Regions from separate parts of the Micromonospora mangrovi genome, predicted to be linked through region 2. Evidence: riboswitches for the same ligand, from Rfam matches in the RefSeq annotation. Region 2 holds a riboswitch; the other holds the start of a gene.
What was found. A riboswitch is a leader RNA that binds a small molecule or an ion and turns the genes downstream of it on or off. The one in region 2 is predicted to bind S-adenosylmethionine.
Positions count from the first base shown of each region.

Region 1: another riboswitch for S-adenosylmethionine. It lies ahead of ABUL08_RS11690 (putative leader peptide); the one in region 2 lies ahead of ABUL08_RS26350 (aminotransferase class V-fold PLP-dependent enzyme).

Region 1 is NZ_CP159342.1:2,607,905-2,619,249, forward strand. Features, by position in the region: gene ABUL08_RS11680 (hypothetical protein) at 1-371, opposite strand, end outside; gene ABUL08_RS11685 (NAD(P)/FAD-dependent oxidoreductase) at 642-2,195, shown strand; SAM riboswitch class IV at 2,278-2,389, shown strand; gene ABUL08_RS11690 (putative leader peptide) at 2,422-2,547, shown strand; gene ABUL08_RS11695 (ABC transporter substrate-binding protein) at 2,656-3,519, shown strand; gene ABUL08_RS11700 (amino acid ABC transporter permease) at 3,566-4,336, shown strand; gene ABUL08_RS11705 (amino acid ABC transporter ATP-binding protein) at 4,333-5,073, shown strand; gene ABUL08_RS11710 (FUSC family protein) at 5,215-6,321, shown strand; gene ABUL08_RS11715 (RibD family protein) at 6,328-7,044, opposite strand; gene ABUL08_RS11720 (GTP cyclohydrolase II) at 7,041-7,688, opposite strand; gene ABUL08_RS11725 (lysylphosphatidylglycerol synthase transmembrane domain-containing protein) at 7,758-8,666, opposite strand; gene ABUL08_RS11730 (class I SAM-dependent methyltransferase) at 8,798-9,610, opposite strand; gene ABUL08_RS11735 (glycosyltransferase family 4 protein) at 9,607-10,644, opposite strand; gene ABUL08_RS11740 (6-pyruvoyl trahydropterin synthase family protein) at 10,648-11,046, opposite strand; gene ABUL08_RS11745 (zinc-dependent alcohol dehydrogenase) at 11,050-11,345, opposite strand, start outside.
Region 2 is NZ_CP159342.1:5,820,789-5,832,133, forward strand. Features, by position in the region: gene ABUL08_RS26320 (glycerol-3-phosphate dehydrogenase/oxidase) at 1-1,031, shown strand, start outside; gene ABUL08_RS26325 (hypothetical protein) at 1,118-1,636, shown strand; gene ABUL08_RS26330 (FAD-binding oxidoreductase) at 1,647-3,047, opposite strand; gene ABUL08_RS26335 (DUF4031 domain-containing protein) at 3,112-3,375, shown strand; gene ABUL08_RS26340 (HD domain-containing protein) at 3,386-4,024, opposite strand; gene ABUL08_RS26345 (FUSC family protein) at 4,113-5,345, shown strand; gene ABUL08_RS26350 (aminotransferase class V-fold PLP-dependent enzyme) at 5,358-6,638, opposite strand; SAM riboswitch class IV at 6,690-6,810, opposite strand; gene ABUL08_RS26355 (PrsW family intramembrane metalloprotease) at 6,834-8,321, shown strand; gene ABUL08_RS26360 (hypothetical protein) at 8,343-8,510, opposite strand; gene ABUL08_RS26365 (GroES family chaperonin) at 8,578-8,916, opposite strand; gene ABUL08_RS26370 (AI-2E family transporter) at 9,073-10,371, shown strand; gene ABUL08_RS26375 (ATP-dependent DNA helicase) at 10,421-11,345, opposite strand, start outside.

The DNA of each region.
Region 1 (11,345 bases), 3.2 Mb from region 2:
GCGACCACCAGCAGGGCCCACGCGGTGTGCCCGCCGAGCAGCAGCGCGACCGGCCGGGCCAGGAACGGGTAGAGCAGCGGGAAGCCGAAGTCCCGCCACGGCTGGTCCAGCGGCAGCCGGGCCAGGTGGTCGTAGAGGAACGAGTCCCAGGCGAACCAGAGCGAGACCCACCGGTGCGACGAGACGGCGTGCTGCTGGGTGCGCATCATCGCGTCGTCCGCCGGGGGCGCCCCGGGCACCTGGTCCCAGGCGCTCAACGCGAGCACCCCGACCAGGCTCAGCACCAGCTTCGTGCCGACGAAGACGGCCAGCACGAACCCCCACGGCTCGGGCACCCGGTCGGCCAGCCGGGACCACGCCCGCCGGCCCACGGCCGGCCACCCGCCCGGTCCGGTGCGCCGCGGTGCGGTGGCGGGGCCCGCCCGCCGCCCGTCCGTCATCCGATCCCCCACCGGTCGCCCCCGCGCGGCGCCGGGCCGCGAACCGGACCGGCATCCCCGTTGGTGCCGGGTTGACACCTCGGGACGGCGGGCGGTTCGGCGACCGGCGACAATCCCCCGGCACGGGTACGTGAGTTCGGGCGCAGGCCGGGTAAGGGCGCTGCCGCAACGAACAGCCGGCTGGCGGGGGGCTCGGGGAGCATGAGCGAGAAGAACGGCACCGTGGTCATCGGGGCGGGGCCGGCGGGCCTGACCGCTGCCTACGAACTGCTCCGGCACGGCGAGCCGGTCCGGGTGTTCGAGTCCGACGACGTGGTGGGCGGGATCAGCCGCACGGTGGTACGCGACGGCTGGCGGTTCGACATCGGCGGGCACCGGTTCTTCACCAAGGTGTCCCGGGTCGAGGCGTTCTGGCACGAGATCCTGCCCGACGAGGACTTCCTGCTGCGGCCCCGGATGAGCCGGATCTACTACCAGGGCGCGCTCTACGACTACCCGCTCAACGCCGGCAACGCGCTGCGCAACCTGGGCGTCGTGGAGGCGCTGCGCTGCGTCGGCTCGTACGGGCGGGCCCGGCTGCGCCCGCCGAAGGACCAGTCGCACTTCGAGGGCTGGGTGTCGGCCCGGTTCGGCTGGCGGCTGTACTCGAAGTTCTTCAAGACCTACACCGAGAAGGTCTGGGGGATGCCGGCCGACCAGTTGCAGGCCGACTGGGCCGCCCAGCGGATCAAGAACCTGTCGCTGTCGAAGGCGGTGCTCGGCGCCCTGCTCCCCCGCCGCAACCGCAAGGACGTGACCAGCCTGATCGAGGAGTTCCAGTACCCGAAGTTCGGTCCCGGGATGATGTGGGAGCGCTGCACCGAGCAGGTGGAGAAGCGCGGCGGGTCGGTGCGTACCGGCGCGTGGGTGACCGCCGTGCACCGGGACCCGGCGACGCGGCGGGCCACCGGCGTGACGGTGGTCGACGCGGACGGCGAGCGCACCGAGCCGGCCGACCACGTGATCTCCTCGATGCCGATCTCCGCCCTGGTCCACGCGATGCGCCCGGCCGCGCCGGAGCGGGTGCGGGCCGCCGCCGACGACCTGCGCTACCGGGACTTCCTCACCGTCGCGCTGGTCGTCCCCGAGGAGTTCTCCTTCCCCGACAACTGGATCTACGTGCACGACCCGGCGGCGAAGGTGGGGCGGATCCAGAACTTCGGCTCCTGGTCGCCGTACCTGGTCAAGGACGGGCGCACCTGCCTGGGGCTGGAGTACTTCGTCTTCGAGGACGACGAGATGTGGCGTACGCCGGACGCGGACCTGATCGCCCTCGGCACCGCGGAGCTGGAGCGGCTCGGCCTGGTCCGGCCCGGCTGCGTGGAGGCCGGCCACGTCGTGCGGATGCCCAAGGCCTACCCGGTGTACGACGAGCGCTACCAGCACAACGTGGACGTGATCCGGGACTGGCTGGCCCGTGAGGTACCGAACGTGCACCCGGTGGGGCGCAACGGCATGCACCGCTACAACAACCAGGACCACTCGATGCTCACCGCGATGCTGACCGCGGAGAACATCGCGCACGCCGCCGGGCACGACGTGTGGACGGTCAACGTCGAGCAGGACTACCACGAGCAGAAGTCGACCACCGGCGGACGGGCCGACGGGCGGCACGGCACCGGCCGGGACGCGCCGATCATGCCGGCCCGCCCCGACGGGCACCGCCCGGTACGCGAGCTGAGCGAGGCCACCCCGACGGCGGTCCGCCGGCCCTGAGCCGGGGCGGTAAGGGGCCGTACGTGAGGGTGGTCATAACGACTGGACGCCCCGGGCGGCCCTGCTGCTAGCCTTCTCGGCAGGTCATGAGCGCCAGCGCCAAGCCCCGGCTCGCTGGCCGGCAACCCTCCTCCGCGGTGGGGTGCCCCGGGTGAGGACCAGGCACCGACGGGACGTCGGTGCAAGCGTGGCCTGGAACCCAGGTCATCACCGACCCGAGGGAACCATGTCTGCTCACCATCGCACCCCGCCCGGCGACCACGTCGCGCACCCGACCGGCTTCGCGCTGGTCAAGCGCCGGCACGTCGACCTGATGCGGGTGTGCAGCGCCGGCTGTCGCCGCACCCGCTGAGCGCCGCACCACCCCTTCCTTCCTCGATCCACCCATCGGCACGCCCGGCGTTCGGGCGGTGCCGTCGGTGGCGTGTGCCCACGCCACCGCTCGACCCTGGAGAACCTCGTGCGATTCCTGCCTGCCCTGACCCGCGTCGCCGCGCTCGGCGCCGCCGCCGTACTCGCCGCGACCGGCCTCACCGCCTGCGGCGACGACGGCGCCACCAGCGAGGCCGCCAACCCGTACGGGCTGCTGCGGCCCGGCGTGCTGCGCGCCGGCACGCTCACCGACGCCCCGCCGAACGTGTACCTGAAGGACGGGAAGTTCACCGGCTTCGACAACGACCTGCTCGTCGCGGTCGCCGCCAAGGCGGGCCTGAAGGTCGAGTTCGTCGGCACCGACTTCTCCGCGCTGCTGTCCCAGGTCAACAACCACAAGTTCGACGTGGGCAGCTCCTCGATCACCATCACCGAGGCGCGGAAGAAGACCGTCGACTTCGGCAACGGCTACGACTTCGGCTACTTCGGCCTGGACGTGCCGGCCGGCTCGCCGATCACCGGCTTCGACCAGCTCGCCGGCAAGCGGGTGGTGGTCGTGCAGGGCACCGTGCAGGACGACTACGCCACCGGCAAGGGCCTCGACCCGGTGCGGGTGCCGGACTACAACGGCGCCCTGAACCAGCTCAAGGCCGGCACCGCCGACGCCTGGATCGCCCCCGCCGAGATCGGCGAGAAGTCCGCCGCGGACAGCGCCGGCAAGATCACCGTGGCGGCGAAGCAGCTCAGTCCCGCCCCGACCGCGTACGCGGTGGCCAAGGGGAACGACAAGCTGCGCGCGGCGCTCGACAAGGGCCTCGACGAGGTCATCGCCGACGGCACCTGGACGCGGCTGCAGGCGCAGTACTACCCCGGCCGGCCGATCCCGGCGGACTTCACGCCCGGCAGCGGCACGGTGACCACCCCGGCGCCGTCGGCGTCGGCCACCTCCTGACGGTACGGACACCACGAGCGGACGCAGGGCGGCGGGAGACGAGCGGATGGATCCACTGAGCACCCTCTGGGAGACCTTCTTCGACGGGGACTCCATGCGGCAGGCACTGCCGGAGATGCTGACGGTCGGCCTACCCAACACGCTGATCCTGGCGGTCTCCGCCGCCCTGCTCGGCTCCGTGGCGGGCCTGCTGCTGGCGGTCGCCGGCATCTCCCGTACCCGATGGTTGCGGTGGCCGGCCCGGGTCTACACCGACGTCTTCCGCGGCCTGCCGGCGGCGGCGACGATCCTGCTCATCGGGGTCGGTCTGGCGCCGCTCGGCATGCGGATCTGGGGACCGGACCCCTACCCGCTGGGCGTCCTGGCGCTCTCGCTGATCGCCGCCGCCTACCTCGGCGAGATCTTCCGCGCCGGTATCCAGAGCGTGGAGGCCACCCAGTTGGAGGCCGCCCGCGCCCTCGGCTTCTCCTGGGGACGGGCGATGCTGCTGGTCGTCGTCCCGCAGGGCGTACGCCGGGTCCTGCCGGCCTGGGTGAACCAGCTGATCGCCCTGATCAAGGACTCCAGCCTGGTCTACTTCCTCGGCCTGGTGGCCAGCCAGCGGGAGCTGTTCCGGATCGGCCAGGATCACGCCGCCACCACCGGCAACGAGTCGGCGCTGCTGCTGGCCGGGCTCTTCTATCTCGCGCTGACCATCCCGCTGACCCACCTGGTGAACGCGATCGACCGGCGGCTGCGCCAGGGCCGGGCCGTGGCGCCGCCGGACGACGACGACCTCGAACCGCTGCCGGTCACCGGACGGAAGGACACCCGATGAGCACCGTCACCGCCCCGGTCGGCCTGGCCGTCCGCGACGTGCACCTGGCCTTCGGCGCCCACCGGGTGCTGCGCGGCGTCGACCTCGACGTGCCCCGGGGCGGTACGACCTGCGTGATCGGTCCGTCCGGCTCCGGCAAGTCCACCCTGCTGCGCACGGTGAACCGGCTGATCGAACCCGACCGCGGGGACGTGCTGCTGGACGGTCGCAGCGTGCTGCGCGACGACCCGGACGCGCTGCGGCAGCGGATCGGCATGGTCTTCCAGCAGTTCAACCTCTTCCCGCACATGACCGTGCTGCGCAACGTCACCCTCGCCCTGCGCCGGCTGAGGAAGCTCCCCGAGGAGGAGGCCGTCCGCGTCGCACGGGAGCAGCTGGAGCTGGTCGGGCTGGCCGGCAAGGCCGACGCCCGGCCGGCGCAGCTCTCCGGCGGCCAGCAGCAGCGGGTGGCGATCGCCCGGGCGCTGGCGCTGCGCCCACAGGTGATGCTCTTCGACGAGCCCACCTCGGCGCTCGACCCGGAGCTGGTCAAGGGGGTCCTCGGGGTGCTGACCGAGCTGGCCGCCGGAGGCATGACGATGGTGGTGGTGACGCACGAGATGGGCTTCGCCCGCCAGGTCGCCGACACGGTGGCCTTCATGGACCACGGGGTGGTGCTGGAGGCGGGCGAGCCGGCGGCGGTCTTCGGGTCGCCCGAGCACCCGCGGCTGCGCCGCTTCCTCGACCAGGTGCTCTGACCCGCCCCCGCCCGGTGTGACCGCCGGCTCGCCAGCTACGCGAAGAGTCCGGTTACGGTGATCATCCCCGCGGGTAGGAACCGGTCCGGCCGGAAACGTCGGTCCGGTGGTGCGCCGGTCCGCCTGGGAGGGGTGCGGACAGTGCAGGGGTGGGTGAAGGCCGCCGTCGGGCGGCTGCGACAGGCGTGGGTGCCGGTCCTCGAGGCGGCCCTGGCGGCGACGGTCGCCTGGCTGGTGGCGGCGAAGCTGATCGGCCACCCCGATCCGTTCTTCGCGCCCAGCGCCGCGCTGATCGTCCTCGGGGAGTCCCGTGGGCGGCGACTGCGGCAGACCGTCGAGCTGATCCTCGGGGTGGCCGCCGGGGTGCTCACCGCGGAACTGATGATCGAGGCGCTCGGCCCGGGCGTCGGGACCATGCTGGTCGTGCTGCTGCTGACCCTCGGCGTCACGGTCGCGGCCGGGGCGAGCAGCACGCTGGTCATGCAGACCACCGTCTCCGCGCTCTATCTGGTGGTGGTCGCGCCGAAGGCCGAGTTCATGCCGTTCCGGTTCGTCGACGCGCTGATCGGCGGCGCGGTGGCGCTGGCCGCCAGCCAGCTCGTCACGGCCCGCGACCCGATCGCCCCGCTGGTCGCCGAGGCCCGGCAGACCTTCGCGGACCTCGCCGACCTGATCGACTGCGTGAACGACGCGCTCGGCCACTGCGACGAGAAGCAGGCCCGCGCCGCGTTGGACCGGGCCCGGCAGGTCGACGGCTGCGTGGAGCGGCTCCAGAAGGCCGTGCAGGCGTGCGGGGAGACGCTGCGGCTGCGGGTCCGCCGCCGGCGGCACCTCGGGCAGGTCGAGGACGTCGAGGCGACCGCCCGGCAGCTCGACTACGCGGCCCGCAACATCCGCGTCCTGGCCCGCAACGGGGTGACCCTGGCCCGGCTGCACACCGCCACCCCGCCGCAGCTCGACGACGCGCTGCGCGCCCTCGCCGAGGCGGTCCGGGCCGCCGGCGCGGCGCTGGCCACCGACCTGACCGGCCGGGACGACGCCGACCGGCACGTCGGCCGCGCCGACGAGGCCGCCCTGGCGGCGGTACGCATCGGCGCCGACCTGCTCGCCACCGACCCGCCGCTGCCGGTCGTCATGATCGTGGGGCAGATCCGGGCGACCGCCATCGACCTGCTGCGCGGCGTGGGCGGCGACGACGTCGCGGTACTGGACCGGGTCGACGCGGCGCTCGGCCTACCGGCCGTCTGACCGGCCCTACCCCGGCCCGTCCTCGTCGGGGCTGTCCCCGTCGCAGCGGTCGGAGAGGGCGTACCGGGTGAGCACGACGTCGGCGATCCGGCGCACCTCCAGCACCCGTGCCGGACGGGCCGGATGCCACGGGAACCGGCCGTCGACCACGAACCGGGGCGCCCGGCCGTCACCGACGAAGAACGGCGCGACCACCAGGTGCAGCTCGTCGGCGAGGCCGGCGGTGAGGAACTGGACGTGGACGGCGCCGCCGCCCTCCACCATCAGCCGGCGGACCCCCCGGGCGGCCAGGTCGGCCAGGACCGTCGCCGGGGTCACCGGCTCACCGCCGTCGACCACGGTGGCCGCGTCACCGAGGCGTTCCCGGGTCTTCTCCACCGCCCCGCTCGGGGAGTAGACGAGCTTCTCCCCGTCGCCCATGGTGAAGAACCGGGCGGTCGGGTCCAGGTCGCCGGTGCCGGTGACGGTCACCTTCACCGGGGACGGCGGCAGGCCCCGGGCCACCCGGTCGGCGCGGCGCCGCGCGGAGCGCACCAGCAGGCGGGGGTCGTCCCGGCGTACGGTGCCGGCGCCGACCAGGATCGCGTCGCAGCCGGCGCGGACCGCGTCGACCCGGTCCAGGTCGTCGTCGTTGGAGAGCAGCAGCCGCTCCGCCGAGGCGTCGTCGATGTAGCCGTCGATCGACATCGCGCAGCTCAGCAGCACGTACGGGCGGTCGGTCACGGAACGAAGGGCAGGTCGAGGGCGTGGTCGCCGCGGGTGGCCTTGGTCGCCAGGTAGCCGGCGTTGGCCGGGGAGAGGTGCACCCCGGTGGGCACCCGGTCGGCCACCGTCACCCCGAGCCGGCCCAACTGGGCGGCCTTGTCCGGGTTGTTGCTGAGCAGGGCCACCCGCGCGACGCCCAGGGCGGCCAGCATCTGCGCGGCCACCGTGTAGTCCCGCTCGTCGGCGCCCCGGCCCAGCGCCTGGTTCGCCGCGTAGGTGTCCAGCCCCGAGTCCTGCAGGGCGTACGCGTCGATCTTGGCGTACAGGCCGATGCCGCGGCCCTCCTGCCGCAGATAGAGCAGGAACCCGCCGGCCTCGGTGATCCGCTCCACCGCCTCCCGCAGCTGCGGCCCGCAGTCGCACCGCTGGCTGCCGAACACGTCACCGGTGAGGCACTCGCTGTGCGGGCGGACCAGCGGGGCGTCGGCGGCCTGCCGCTCGACCGTCCCGGCCCAGTCCCCGAGCCCCAACGCGAGGTGTTCGCGGCCGTCGGCGAGGCCCTCGAACGAGAACACCCGGGCGCTGGTGGCGTAGCCGTCGGGGAACCGCAGCGGGACCGTGACCTGGGTCCGGACCGTCGCCTCCGGCAGCGTGTCGTCCATCGTTCTCCTCTGTCCGGCGTCGCCCGGACCGGCCGGCGACGCACCCCCCACGACCCACCGTAGGCGGGCTCACGCCGTGGCGCTCGACCTCGCCGAACGCCTGCGCCCCAACAGCAGCACCACCGCGCCGGGCAGGCTGGAGACGAGCACCAGCGCGCCGTACACCATGGCGGCGGCGACGCCCTGCGCGGCGGTGAGGCCCGCCGCGGCGAACGACCACGCGGCCACCCCCTCGCGCGGACCGAAACCACCGACGTTGGCCGGCAGTCCCATCGCCAGCAGGGCCAGCAGCGTCAGCGGGACCAGCCGGTGCAGCGGCGCGTCCGCGCCGGCGGTGCGCGCCGCCACCACGAAGGTGGCCAGGTGCCCGGCCACCACCACCGCCGAGGCGACGACCACGCCGCACCAGGTGCGCCGGGCGAGCAGCCCGGCGCGCACGTCGGCCAGCGCGGTACGCGCCCCGCGCGCCCACCGGGACGCGCCCGAGGTGGGCACCACCCGGGCCAGCAGGACCAGCGCCACCCCGACGGCCACCAGCACCGCCACCACCGCCGGCAGGTACGGCCGGACCGGGGACGGCAGCGCGAGCAGGACGACCAGCGCGATGCCGAGCTGGACGACCTGACCGGCGGTACGCTCCCAGACCACCGCGCGGATGCCCCGGCTGACGTCACCGGCGTCCCGGCCGTGCCGCACCGCGCGGTGCACGTCGCCGAGCACCCCACCGGGGAGCGTCGAGTTGAGGAACACCGCCCGGTAGCAGTGCGCCACCGCGGTGCCCAGCGGCAGCCGCACGCCGAGACCGTCGGCCACCAGCGCCCAGCGCCAGGCACTGCAGACCGTGGTGACCAGGCCGATGCCGAGCGCGGCGGCCAGCGCGGGCCCGTCGATCAGCCGCAGCCCGGCCAGGAACGGGCCGGCCCCGACCCACCAGACGAGGGCGACGAGCACACCGAGCCCGCCGAGGGTGCGCAGCACCGCCCAGCCGGAGCGGGCCGCCGGTGCAACGGGTGCGGCGGGTGCGGCGGGTGCGGCGAGCGTCGCCTGTGCCACGCGGTCCTCCCTGGCTGTGGGTCCATCTGATCTCACGTGCCGCACCGCCGAGCGGTTCACCCGCCGGCGAGCAGGTCGGTGTGGTCCAGCACCACCCGCAGCCGTCCCCCGGTCGCCTCCGCCAGCCGGCGCCGACGGTACGCCCCGGCCGGCCCGACCAGCTCCGGCCGCTGCTCGCCGGCCGCGTCCAGCCAGCCGGTCAGCCACTCGGCGGTCAGCGCGGCCTGCTCCGGGCCGAGCCGCCACGGGCTGGACCGGAGCGTCACGTCCACCCCGCGCCGGCGGAACGCGGTGACCGTGGCGTCGACGGCGTCGGGGCCGAGCAGGCTCCGGCCGGCCACGGTACGGCGCTGGTGCGCGTTGAACGCCTCGGCCAGCTCGGCGTCGAGCGGGTCGGCGGGGTCGAACACCACCCGCCCGACGACGGTCAGCACGAAGAGCGTGGGCCGCCCGGCGCAGGCCGCCGCCACCCGGTCGACCTCCTCGGCGGTGAGCATGTCGAGCAGTGCCGACGCGGTGACCAGGTCGGCGTCGGCGAGGTCGGCGGCGGTCAGCCGGGTGATGTCCGAGCCCCGCGTCTGCACGGTCACCTTCCCGCCGTCGGCGTCGTGCGGCGGGTCGGCCAGCGCCCGGTCCAGCAGGTCGGTGGCCCGGTCGTGCAGCACCCAGCGCTGCGGGCCGGGCAGTCGGGGGGCCAGCCAGCGGGCCATCGAGCCGGTGCCGCTGCCCAGGTCGTGCACGACCAGCGGCCGGCCGGTGGGCAGCCGGCGCCGGACCGCCTCGACCAGCTCGGTGGAGCGGGCCGCCGCGTCGGCCGGCTCTCGCAGCGCCAGCCAGTCGGCGAAGTCGGGCGGGAGTTCGCTGCTCATGTCGCCGTGGTCTCCTTCACTGCGGCCGCCAGGCGGGTCGTGGTGACCGCCCAGTCGGTGAGGGTGTCCCGTCGGGCCCGGGCCGCCGCGCGCAGCCGGCTCCGCAGGTCGGGTTCGGTGAGCCAGCGGCGCAGCGCCCCGGCCAGCGCGGTCGGGTCGCCGGGCGGGACCAGCAGCCCGGGACGCCTGCCGTCCGGCGCGTGTCCGAGCGCCTCGGGCAGCCCACCCGCGTCGGTGCCGAGCACCGGTACGCCCCGGGCCAGCGCCTCCGTCACCACCATGCCGTACGTCTCGCCCCGGGACGGCAGGACCAGCAGGTCCGCCCCGGCGTAGGCGGCGTCGAGGGCGGCACCGGTCCGCGGCCCGCGCAGCCGGACCCGGGCGGCGAGTCCCGCGTCGGCGAGCTGCCGGCGGAGCCGGTCGACGTACGCCGGGTCCCGGGTGAGCGCGCCGACGAGGTCGCAGGTCCAGGGCAGCGCCGCCAGCTCCGCCAGGGCGGTGGCCAGCACGTCGTGCCCCTTGTGCGGGGTGAGCGCGGCGACGCAGAGCAGGCTCGTGCCGGTCGCCGAGCCGGCCGCCCGGGGTGCCGGATCCGTGCCGGGGGCGGCCACCCGGACCCGGTCGGCGGGGAGCGGGTAGCGCTCCAGCAGGCGACGCCGGGTCCATTCGCTGGTGGTCACCACGCCCGCGACGGCGGCCAGCGCCCGGGCCTCCGCCTCGGTCTCCAGCGGCAGGTGCACCAGCACCACCGGGCGCAGCCGGCCGGCCCGGGGCGCCAGCACCTCCGGCACGGCCGAGGCGACCAGGCCGTCCAGCAGCACCAACGCGGCGTCGGGCAGGGCGTCCAGCAGCGCGGCCAGCGCCGCCCGATCCCCGTGGCCGGGCGCCGGCCAGCCGCCGGGCACGGGATGCTCCCGGACGTCCCAGCCGGCCGCCCGGAGACCGTCGCAGACCCGGCGGTCGTAGCGGTTGCCCCCGCTGGGTGTGGCCGGGTCGTCGACGTCGCCGGGGAGCACCACGTGCAGCACGGTCATCCGCTACAGCGACCGCTCGTAGCTGGCCCAGGCGACGTGCGACTCGTGCAGGGTCACCGTGATCCCGGCCAGGCCCCGGGCCCCCTCGCCCAGCGCACCGGCGTGCACCCGGTCGGCCAGCCGGTCCGCGACCGTGCGGGCCAGCACCTCGGTGGTGGTGTTCGTCCCGGCGAAGGCCGGCTCGTCGTCGAGGTTGCGGTAGGTCAGCTCGCCGAGCACCTCCTTGAGCTGGGTGGTGGCCAGGCCGATGTCGACGACGATCCCGTCGGCGTCCAGGTCGAACCGGCGGAAGGTGGCGTCGACGACGAAGGTGGCGCCGTGCAGCCGCTGCGCGGGGCCGAAGACCTCGCCGGTGAAGCTGTGGGCGACCATCATGTGGTCCCGGACCGTCACGCTGAACACGGATCACTCCCCGTCGTAGGTGATGAGATGGCACAGCGCGGGCAGCCGGCCCGAGCTGAGTCGGTCGAGCACGTCCGGCAGCTCCGCGAAGCGGGACCGGCCGGTGATGAGGGCGTCGAACGCCGGGTCGGCGAGCAGCTCCAGGGCCAGCGCCAGCCGGTCGGCATAGCTGCGGTCGGCGCGGCGCGGCGAGACGGTGCCGACCTGGCTGCTGCGCACGGTCAGCCGGCGGGAGTGGAACGCCCCGCCCAGGGCGAGCGTCACCGGGCGGTCGCCGTACCAGCTCAGCTCCAGCACGG
Region 2 (11,345 bases):
TGCTCAACGACGTCGGGCTGCGCCCCGGGGTCCGGGTCCGGGCCTCCAAGGGCGTCCACCTGGTGGTGCCCCGCTCGGCGATCACCGGCGAGACCGGGCTGATCCTGCGTACGGCGTCCAGCGTGCTCTTCGTCATCCCGTGGGGCGGGCACTGGATCATCGGCACCACCGACACCGACTGGCGGCTGGACCGCAGCCACCCGTCGGCCACCGCGAAGGACATCGACTACCTGCTGGAGCAGGTCAACACGGTGCTCGACCGGCCGCTGACCACGGCCGACATCGAGGGCGTGTACGCCGGGCTGCGCCCGCTGCTGGCCGGCGAGGCCGACTCCACCTCCAAGCTGTCCCGGGAGCACGCGGTGGTCGAGCCGATGCTCGGGCTGCTGCTGGTGGCCGGCGGCAAGTACACGACGTACCGGGTGATGGCCTCGGACGTGGTGGACCGGGCGGTGCACCGGCTGGGCTGGACCCGCCCGTCGCGCACCGCCGACCTGCCGCTGCTCGGCGCCGACGGGTACGCGGCGATGTGGCGGGACCGGGCCGACCTGGCCCGCCGGCACGCGGTCCCGGTCGGTGTGGTCGAGCACCTGCTGGAGCGGTACGGCACGCTCACCCGGGAACTGCTCGCCCTGATCGAGGCGGATCCGCTGCTCGGCTCGCCGCTGGCCGGCGCCCCGGAATACCTGGCCGCCGAGGTGACGTACGCGGCCCGGGCCGAGGGGGCGCTGCACCTGGAGGACGTGCTGACCCGGCGTACCCGGATCTCCTTCGAGACCAGCCACCGCGGCCTGGAGTCGGCGGAGCACGCCGCCGAGCTGATGGGCGCGGTGCTCGGCTGGGACGAGGCGACCCGGGCCCGCGAGGTGGCCCACTACCGAGCGCGGGTGGAGGCCGAACGGCAGTCGCAGCTGATGGTCGACGACGTCGCGGCGGACGCGGCGCGGCTCGGTGCCCCCGACGTCCGCGGCTTCGCGGCCGACCGGGGTGTCGACGACGACAGCGTCGAACTTCCGTCCTCCTCCCGGTGACCGATCCGCCGTCGCGCTGCTCGGTGATCACCGTCCGGCCGTCCGGCCGGTACCGGGTTCCCGAGCGGTGAGATAGGTTCCCCTGCGTGGTTCGCCCTTCCTGGACGCGTCTCATCCCTTTCCCCGCCGCTGCCCTGCTGATGGTCGCCCTCACCGGCTGCTCGCTGCTCGACCGCGCGGAGGGGTCCACCGCGAAGACCGGGACAGCACCCACCGGTGGGGCCTCGGCGGCGGCCGGTGCCCGCCGGGTCGGGCTCCTGCAGAAGGTCGGTGCGGACGGCGGGGTCCGGGCGCTCTGGGTGGAGCCGGACGGGAAGTGGGACTGCCAGGACTGCGCCGGTGACGGGGTGAACTCGACCGGCCAGCTCACCCCGGAGCAGACCCAACGGTTGCAGCGGATGGCCGCCGACCCCGGGCTGGCGAAGGAGACCGACCAGGCGCGCGGCTACAAGCTCTCCTGCATCGACACGCTGACCTCGACGCTGCTCATCCCGCCGGGGCTCACCATCACCCAGCAGGACTGCCCGGGCGAGGAGCGGCCGGCGGTGGCCCGGGAGATCCTGCTGCTGCTCACCCAGGCCACCCCGGCCGAGGTGAAGGGCTGAGCGGTTCCGCTCAGAGCATCTTGCCCGGGTTGAACAGGCCGGTCGGGTCGAGCGCGGCCCGGAGCGCCTGGTGCACCCGGACGCCGACCGGGCCGATCTCCCGGGCCAGCCAGTCGCGCTTGAGCAGCCCGACCCCGTGCTCCCCGGTGCAGGTGCCGCCGAGTTCCAGCCCCAGCCGCATGATCTCGTCGAAGGCCCGTCGGCCGCGCGCCACGCTGGCCGGGTCGGCCCGGTCGACCACGATGTTGGGGTGCATGTTCCCGTCGCCGGCGTGCCCGACCACGCCGATCGGCACGGCGCACTCCTGCGCGATCCGGGCCACCCCGTCGAGCAGCGCGGCGAGCGCGCCGCGCGGGACCGCCACGTCGTCGATCACCAGGCCGCCGTTGCCCTCGGGGAAGGCTGCCGCGGCGAACTTCTCCATCGCCGGGTGGGCCAGCCGGCGGGCCTGGAGCAGGGCCGCCGCCTCGACGGCGTCGGTGGCCGCGTAGACCTCGTCGGCGCCCGCCGCCGTGCAGACCTCGGCGATCCGGGCCAGGTCGTCGGCCGCCCGGGAGCCGGTGTCCACGGCGGCCAGCAGCAGCGCCTCCGCGTCGGTGCGCAACCCCATCGGCTGGTACGCCTCGATGGCCGCCAGATGGGTGCGGTCCAGCAGTTCCAGCAGGCTGGGGCTGAGCCCCCGCTCGGCGATCCCGGCCACGGCGGTGCCGGCGGCGGCGGTGGAGGGAAAGACCGCCACCAGGGTCAGCGACTCCTCGGGGGCGGGGCGCAGCGAGACGGTCACCTCGGTGATCACGCCGAGGGTGCCCTCGGAGCCGACGAAGAGCCGGGTCAGGTCGTACCCGGCGACGCCCTTGGCGGTCCGCCGGCCGGTACGCAGCACCTCACCGGAGGCGAGCACCACCTCCAGGCCGAGCACGTACTCGGTGGTCACGCCGTACTTGACGCAGCACATGCCACCGGCGTTGGTGGAGACGTTGCCGCCGATGGTGGAGGACTCCCAGGAGCCCGGGTCCGGCGGATAGTAGAGCCCCTGCTTCGCCACCGCGCCGGCCAGCGTGGCGTTGACGACGCCCGGCTGCACCACGGCGATCCGGCTCACCGGGTCGATCTCCAGGATCCGGTCCATCGCCACGGTGCTCAGCACCACCGCCCCGTCGACCGCGTTCGCGGCGCCGGCCAGCCCGGTCCGGGCTCCCTGCGGCACCACCGGTACGCCGTGCCGGGCGGCCGCCCGGACCACCGCCACCACCTCGTCGGTGCTGCGTGGCCGGGTGACCACGAGCGGCGTACCGGCCTCGCAGAGGTCGGCCTCGTCCCGTTCGTGCAGCCGGAGCAGGTCCGGGTCGGTGAGGACGGCGGTGTCGCCGAGGGCGGCCCGCAGGTCGTCGAGGAGGGGGCTGTCGGCCATGCGGGAAGGCTAGGTCGTCGCCGCGTGATCATCAACCGCCCGGGCACCGGTTAGGGTGGCCGCCATGCTGTACCTGGACCGGCCGACCGTGCCCGCGCGGGGGCGGCTCTGGTCGCACCTGATCAGCGACGTCTCCTACGCCGAGCTGCACGCCTTCGCCGAGGCGCTGGGCGCGCCCCGCCGCGGCTTCGACCGGGACCACTACGACATCCCGGCGGAACGCTTCCCGATGGCGGTCTGGCTCGGTGCCCGGGTCGTCCCCAGCCGGGAACTGGTCCGGCTGCTGCGCGCCGCCGGCCTGCGCCGCCCCCGGCACCTGCACCGCTGAACCGACCGCCTCAGCCCATGAGGACGCCGAGTTCGCGGGTGAGGTTGGCGCGGGCGGCGGCCTCCCAGCGGGCGTGCAGCGGCGGGAGCCGGAACAGGGCCGGCAGGGCGAGCAGCGCGGTGAGCACCCGGGCCCGGCCGGCGCGGAAGTCCGGCTCCGGCACGTGCGCGTACTCGCGGCGGACGGCGGCGGCGTAGCGGTCGTAGCGGGCCGGTGGGGCGGCCAGGACCGCCAGGTCGGCGTCGCAGAGCAGCGCCCCGTCGGGGTCGTCGGCGGCGACCGCGTGACCGGCCGTGAGCAGCACGAGTCGGCGTACCTCCGCCACCGCCTCGGCCGGCGTGCCGGCGTCGGCGAGCAGCCCGGCGGCGAGGTCCGCGCTGGCCCGCTCGTTGGCGTCACCCGCCGCGCGGGGATCGTAGACCGCGTCGTGGGCCCAGGCCGCCAGCCGGACCAGCGCCGGTCGGCGCGCCAGCCCGGCGTACGCGTCGACCACGTCGAGCACCGCGCGCAGGTGGTCGAGGCGGTGGTAGTGCCGGTGCGGCTCCCGCCAGCCGGCCAGCAGCCGGGCCCCGGCCCGGTCCACCGCCGCCGGGTCGGTGGCGCCCGCCGCGCCGGCCGCGTCCCGCCACCGCTCGATCAACTCGTCCACCCGGTGCAGTCTGCCGCACCGGTGCGAGGATTCGCCGGGTCCGGGGCGGGTAGTCCCCGCCGTGGCCCGGGACCGAAGACCTCCGTTCATGCGACGTGGCGCGCTGCGCGAGGGTCTGGTGGACGCCGACGCGGCGCGGATCGCCGAGGGGATGCAGGAGCTGCGGCAGCGGAGCCGGGCGACCCTGCACGACCGGCTGCACCGGGTGCGGGCCGCGTTCGGGCTGGCCGTGCAGGCGGGACTGGCCGCCGCGCTGGCCTGGATGGTGTCCCACCAGTTCCTCGGCAACCCGCAGCCGGTCTTCGCGCCGATCTCCGCGGTGGGCACCCTGGCGGCCTCGGTGGGCCAGCGGTTGCGCCGGACCGTGGAGCTGATCGCCGGGGTGGCGGTGGGGGTGGCCCTGGGCGACTTCCTGATCTATCTGCTCGGCGCCGGCGCGTGGCAGCTCGGCCTGGTGGTCACCGCCGCCATCGTGATCACGGTGTTCGCGGGCGCCAGCGTGGCGATCGTGATCCAGGCGGCGGCCACCGCGGTGCTGATCGTGACGCTCAGCCCGTCCACCCAGAACCTGGAGATCCCCCGCTTCGTGGACGCCTTCGTCGGCGGTGGCATCGCGCTGCTGGTCACCGCGATCCTGCTGCCGCTGAACCCGTTACGCGTGATCAACCGGGCCGCCCGGCCGGCGCTGGACCTGCTCTCCGAGCAGCTCGACGTCTGCGCGGAGGCGCTGCGTACGCGGGACCGGGGCGCGGCGCAGCAGGCGTTGTTCCGGCTGCGGGAGAACAAGGAGGAGCTGAATGCGCTCTCCGAGGCGATCGAGGGCGCCAAGGAGACCATCACCATCTCGCCGGCCCGCTGGCACCGGCGCAGCGAACTCACCCACTACGCCGAGGCCGCCGAGCCGATCGACCGGGCGATGCGCAACAGCGGCACCCTGATCCGCCGCTCGGTCACGATGATCGAGGACGAGGAGCCGATCCCCGAGCCGATGCCCGACGCCGTCGCGCACCTCGCCGAGTCTGTACGCCTGCTCCGGCACGAGTTCGCCGCCGGGGAGGAGCCGGAGCAGGCCCGGGAGCGCTGCCTGCGCGCGGTCAGCGAGGCCGGTCGGGCGTACGCCATGGGGGTGGGCTTCTCCGGCAGCGTGGTGATCGCCCAGGTGCGGACCACCGCCAGTGACCTGATGGTCGCCTCCGGAGTCGACCAGGACGAGGCGAACCGGCTGGTCCGGCAGGCGTTCGGCGACCACGAGCAGCAGCGCACCGGTCCCGCCGAGGCCGCCCCCGCCCCGAAGCCCCCGACCGCCCCACCGCTCGGCTGAGCGCCGGCCGGGTCACCAGTCCCGCAGCGCGGCGAGCAGGCGGTCGACGTCGGCGACGGTGCTGCCCAGGCCGATGCTCGCCCGCAGCGCGGTGGGCGGCAGGTCCCGCCGGCCGCTGCGCGCGGCGGCCTCGGTGAGCAGCCGCCGGGCCAGCGGGTGGGCGCAGAACAGCCCGTCCCGCAGCCCGATCCGGTGCTCGGCGGCGAGCCGGGCGGCCACCTCGGCGGAGTCCCGGCCGGCGACCACGAACGAGACGATGCCCACCCGGGGTGCGTCGGGGCCGAAGGTCCGCAGCTCCACGACGTGCGGCAGGGCCGCCAGCCCGTCCCGCAGCCGGGTCAGCAGCGCCTGCTCGCGGGCGTGCAGCGCGGGCCGGTCCGCCTCGGTGAGCGCCGCGCAGACCGCCGCCAGGGCCACCGCGCCGAGCAGGTTGGGCGTGCCCGCCTCGTGCCGGGCCGGGCCGGTGCTCCACCGCACCTCGTGGGTGCCCGCGCCGACGTGGCTGGTCGCCCCGCCGCCGATCAGGTACGGCGGTGCCGCGTCCAACCAGTCGCCGCGCCCCACCAGGACGCCCGCGCCGAACGGCGCGTACAGCTTGTGGCCGGAGAGCGCCAGGTAGTCCACGTCCAGCGCGGTGAGGTCCACCGGGACGTGCGGGGCGAGCTGGGCGGCGTCCACCACGATCCGGGCGGCGTGCCGGTGCGCCACCCGGGCCAGCTCGGCCACCGGCCAGCGTTCCCCGGTCACGTTGCTCGCCCCGGTCACCGCGACCAGCACCGGCGGGCCGGCGGGGGTCGGGGCGGGTCGGCCGGCGGGCACCCGGCGCAGCTCGCCGAGGGCGGCGTCCAGCGCGCGTACCGCCTCGGCCGGGCTGGCCGGCACCGGCAGCCGGACCGAGCCGCGCGGCCAGGGCAGCAGGTTGGCGTGGTGCTCACCGGCGAAGGTGACGACCGTGGTGCCGGCCGGGAGCGCCCGGGCCAGCAGGTTCAGCGCGTCGGTGGTGTTGCGGGTGAAGACCACGTGGTCGCCGGCCCGCGCGCCGACGAAGTCGCCGACCGTCTGCCGGGCCCGCTCGTAGGCGAGCGTGCAGCGCCGCGACAGCGCGCCGGCGCCGCGGTGCACGCTGGCGTACCAGGGCAGCAGCTCGGCCACCGCGTCGGCTGCGGCTCGCGCGCAGGGTGCGCTGGCCGCGTGATCCAGGTTGATCTCACCCGGCACGCCGAGCACGGCGAGTGGGTCGGTCCCGGCCGGGGCCGGGAGGACGGGCGTCGGGGGTACGAGGGTGACGGTCACGCCAGCTGCCTCCAGGGTCCTGGGGACCCCGGGGTGTGGGCACCGGGACGGGGTCCGCGCTTGCCCAGCACGTTGTTCGGGCTGGGCCCGGTCATCACCCGGGGCACCCCACCGCGAACTCGACGAGGGTTGCCGGCCAGCAAGCCGGGGCTTCGCGCTGGCACTCGTGACCTGCCCGGCAGCTTAGCGGTCGGAATGCGGCCGGACCAGTGGGCCCGAGGTGACTACGCTGACCGCATGGCCGACACCCCGCCCGGCGGAGCCCTGCCGCCGCCGACCGCGCCCGCCGTTCCGCCCGCCGGCGCGCCGGCCCCCCGGATGCCGCTGCGCCGGCTCGGCTGGCGGCGGTTCCTGGCGCTGGCCGCGGTCGTCCTGGTGATCGCCGCCGGGGCGGTCTTCATGGTGTGGACGCTCGGCGAGAACCTCGGCGCCGAGGCGCTGCTGATCGGCGTGGTCGCGGCGATCCTGCCGGTCCCGGTGCTGGTCGCCTGTTTCCTCTGGCTCGACCGATACGAGCCGGAGCCGCTGAAATACCTGATCTTCTGCTTCGCCTGGGGTGCCTTCGTCGCCACCGCGGTCTCGCTCAACGTCAACGAGTTCTTCGCCGGGCAGTTCAAGCACTGGGGCCTGCCGACCGCGCTGACCGCCGTGCTGGTCGCCCCGTTCATCGAGGAGCTGACCAAGGCGCTCGGGCCGATCCTGCTGCTGGTGTTCCGCCGCCGCGAGTGGTCCGGGGTCACCGACGGCCTGGTCTACTGCGGGCTCTCGGCGGTCGGCTTCGCGATGGTGGAGAACATCCTCTACCTGGGCGGCTACGGCTACCGGGTCGGCGTCGAGGAGTACGGCCCGGCGACCGGCGCGCGTCAGGTGATCGCCATCTTCATCGTCCGGATCCTGCTCTTCGGCTTCGCCCACCCGCTCTTCACCTCGATGACCGGGGTGGGGCTCGGGATCAGCGCCCGGGCGGCGGACCGGCGGCTGCGGATCCTCGCCCCGATCGCCGGCCTGCTGCTGGCGATGATGCTGCACGGCACCTGGAACCTGCTGCCCTCGCTGGCGGCGTCGACCGGCCAGCCGCTGATCGCGCTCTACGGCTACATCGGCGTGATGGTGCCGATCTTCTTCGGCATGGTCGGGCTGGCGGTCTGGCTGCGCGCCTGGGAGGGGCGGCTCACCGAGCGCACCCTGCCGGACTACGTCCGCGCCGGCTGGCTCACCCCGCCGGAGGTGGCGGCGCTGGGCAGTCTCGGCCGGCGGCACGCGGCCCGGACCTGGGCCCGTCGGGTGGCCGGCGACGGTGGGGTGAAGGCGATGCGCGGCTACCAGTTCGCGGCGACCCGGCTGGCGTTGCTGCGGGACGGGATGCGCCGAGGGCTGGACCGCAAGCCTGCCGACCGGGACCGGACCGCGCGGGAGGAGCGGGAGCTGCTGGACGCGATCGCCGCGTACCGGGCGTTCTTCGTGGGTCGGGATCCGCAGGCGCCGGTCGGGGTCTGGGACGGCAACCGCTACCACCTGCGCTTCCCGGACGGGTCGCAGCGGGCCGTGGAGGCGCCCGACGAGCCGGTGGTGCCGATCCCGGTGGTGCTCGCCCCGCCGCCGCCCCCGGCCTGGCCGGCCGGCTACGGCCCGCCCGGCTGGTACGGCCCGCGCCCGGCCGCACCCTGGCCGCCGGGCGCCTGACCCGCCGGTGGCGGGCCCGGCTCAGGTCATCAGGCCGGTGAGGAAGTCGCCGAGGCCCTGGGCCATGGCCATCAGCAGCCCGCCGATCGCCTTGAACAGCTGCGCCGCGCCGTCCGGCCGGAACGCCATGAAGTAGATCAGGAACGCGACGCTTCCCCAGGTCAGCAGCTTCTTGACGAATACCGGCATGGTCCCTCCCCAGGGCGCGCTGGAGATGCCTGGCTTCCCGCCGGGCAGCAGCGCAAACGGCGGGGAGCTACAGGTAGAGGCCGGTGGAACCGGTCTCCACGCGTTCGGCGGCCACCGCGTGCACGTCGCGCTCGCGCAGCAGGACGTACGCCTTGCCGTGCAGTTCGACCTCGGAGCGCTCGTCGGGGTCGAAGAGCACCCGGTCACCGACGACGACGGCGCGGACGTGCGGGCCGACCCCGACGGCGGTCGCCCAGGCCAGGCGCTTGCCCACGGCCGCGGTGGCCGGGATGACGATGCCGGCGGTGGAGCGGCGCTCGCCCTCGCTGCCCTCCAACCGCACCAGTACGCGGTCGTGCAGCATGCGGATCGGCAGGCCGGAGTCGAGGTTCTGGTCGGCGGTCACGCCGGAGACGGTACCCCGTCGCCCGGGGCGGACCGGCCGGTGGTTACGCGATGGCGCCCCTGGGCAATGTGGCGGAACCGCCCTACGGTGAGGCGGTCCGACGTATCCTGGCTCCCCGTCTTTCTCGGTGGGCCGGTTCTGTTGCAGGAGGTGCGCTTGAGCCGCTTCGAGCGGGTACGCGGACGGCTCCGCCGCGCGTACGAGTCCGGACGCGAGTCGGTGCGGGCGGACCGGCGGGACGTCAACGACGCGCCCGACGAGCCCCGGGTGGCCTCGCCGGCCACGCCGGGCCCGGTGGCGCCCACCTCGGCGACCGTGGTCGGCGTGGAGCAGCCGGCCGCGCTGCACACCTCCACCGCCAGCCGGGACGACGCGGACGTGCCGCACGCCCTGCGGATCGGCGCGGCCTGGTCGTGGCGGCTGATCGTGATCGGGGTGGTGACCTGGTCGCTGATCCGGATCATCGGCACCATCCGCATCGTGATCATCCCGCTGGCGGTCGCGCTGCTGTTGTCGGCGCTGCTCGCCCCGGCGGTCGGCTGGCTGCTCAAGGCCCGCTTCCCCCGGTCGCTGGCGACCGGGGTGGTGCTGGTCGGTGGCCTGGCCGCGGTGATCGGCACGCTGACCCTGGTGGTCAACGAGTTCATCGCCGGTGTGCCGCAGTTGAGCGACAAGTCGTCCGAGGGGGTCCGGCAGATCCAGAACTGGCTCAAGACCGGTCCGCTGCACCTGTCGGACAGCCAGCTCAACCGCTACATCGACGAGGCGCAGGGCTGGATCAACGGCAACACCTCGAAGTTCACCAGCGGGGCCCTCTCCACCGCCGCCACCCTGGCCGAGGTGCTCACCGGCACCATCCTGGTGCTCTTCGCGACGTTCTTCTTCCTCCGGGACGGCAACCGGATCTGGCGCTTCCTGGTCCGGCTGCTGCCGGTGGCCGCGCGCTGGAAGGTGGACGACGCGGGCCGGGCGTCCTGGTCGACGCTGGGCGCGTACGTCCGGGCGACCGTGCTGGTCGCGTTCATCGACGCGGTCGGCATCGGCATCTTCCTGGTCATCTTCGACATCCCGTTCGCCTTCCCGCTGGCCGCGCTGGTCTTCCTGGGCGCGTTCATCCCGATCGTCGGGGCGGCCCTGTCCGGTGTCGTGGCGGTGCTGGTGGCGCTGGTCGACAGCGGCCCGGTGACCGCGTTGATCATCCTGGGCGTGGTGATCGGCGTGCAGCAGGTCGAGGGGCACCTGCTCCAGCCGCTGATCATGGGCCGGGCGGTGGCCATCCACCCGCTCGCGGTGATCATCGGGATCGCCGCCGGGGTGGTCCTCGCCGGGATCGCCGGTGCGCTGGTCGCGGTGCCGCTGATCGCGGTGCTCAACACCGCCGTTCGCCGGCTCGCCGCGCGGACCGTGCCGGACACCCCGCCGGACGCGGTGGTGGTCGCCTCCCAGGCGCCCTGACCGATCGACCGTTCCTGACGCCCGCGTCTCCCCGGTGGGGGCGCGGGCGTCAGCTCTTGGCCAGCCGCTCCAGCGCGCCGCGCGCCACGTCCGCGCGGGTGGTGTACCAGAACGGGGGCAGCGAGCGGCGCAGGAAGGGGCCGTAGCCGCGGGCGGTCTCCAGCCGGGAGTCGAGCACCGCGACCACGCCCCGGTCACCGGTGGCCCGGATCAGCCGCCCCACGCCCTGGGCCAGCCGCACGGCGGCGATCGGCACGCTGACCGCCGCGAAGCCCGAGCCGCCGCCGGCGTCGACGGCCGCCGCCCGGGCCGCCGCGAGCGGTTCGTCGGGGCGGGGGAACGGCAGCCGGTCGATCACCACGAGCTGGCAGGCGTCGCCGGGGACGTCCACCCCCTGCCAGAGCGACATCACCCCGAACAGGCAGCTCTCCCGCTCCTCGCGGAACCGGCGGACCAGCAGCGGCAGTGCCTCCTCGCCCTGCAACAGCACCGGCAGGTCGGTCCGCGCGCGGACCAGCTCGGCGGCCTGCTGCGCGGCCCGCCGCGAGGAGAAGAGCCCGAGGGTACGCCCACCGAGCGCCCCGACCAGCGCCAGCAGTTCCTCACCGGCCGCCTCGGGCAGCCCGGAGACGCTGGGCCGGGGCAGGTGCGCGGCGACGTAGAGGATGCCCTGCCGGGCGTAGTCGAACGGTGAGCCGACGTCGAGCGACCGCCAGCCCGGCCCGGAGGTGGCCGGGACGGTGCCGGTGGCGGCGGCGCTGCCGGGAGCGACGGCCACCGGGGCGGCGGCGGTGTCGCCGCGCGCCGTGCTGGCGGCGAGAGCGGCGGCGGCCGGGGTCGGCGGGGTGGGTGTCGGCGCGTCCAGCCCGAGGGCGCGGGCCACCGTGTCGAACCGGCCGCCCAGCGCCAGGGTGGCCGAGGTGGCCACCACGGTGCGCTCGTCGTAGAGGTGGGTGGCGAGGGTGCCGGCGACC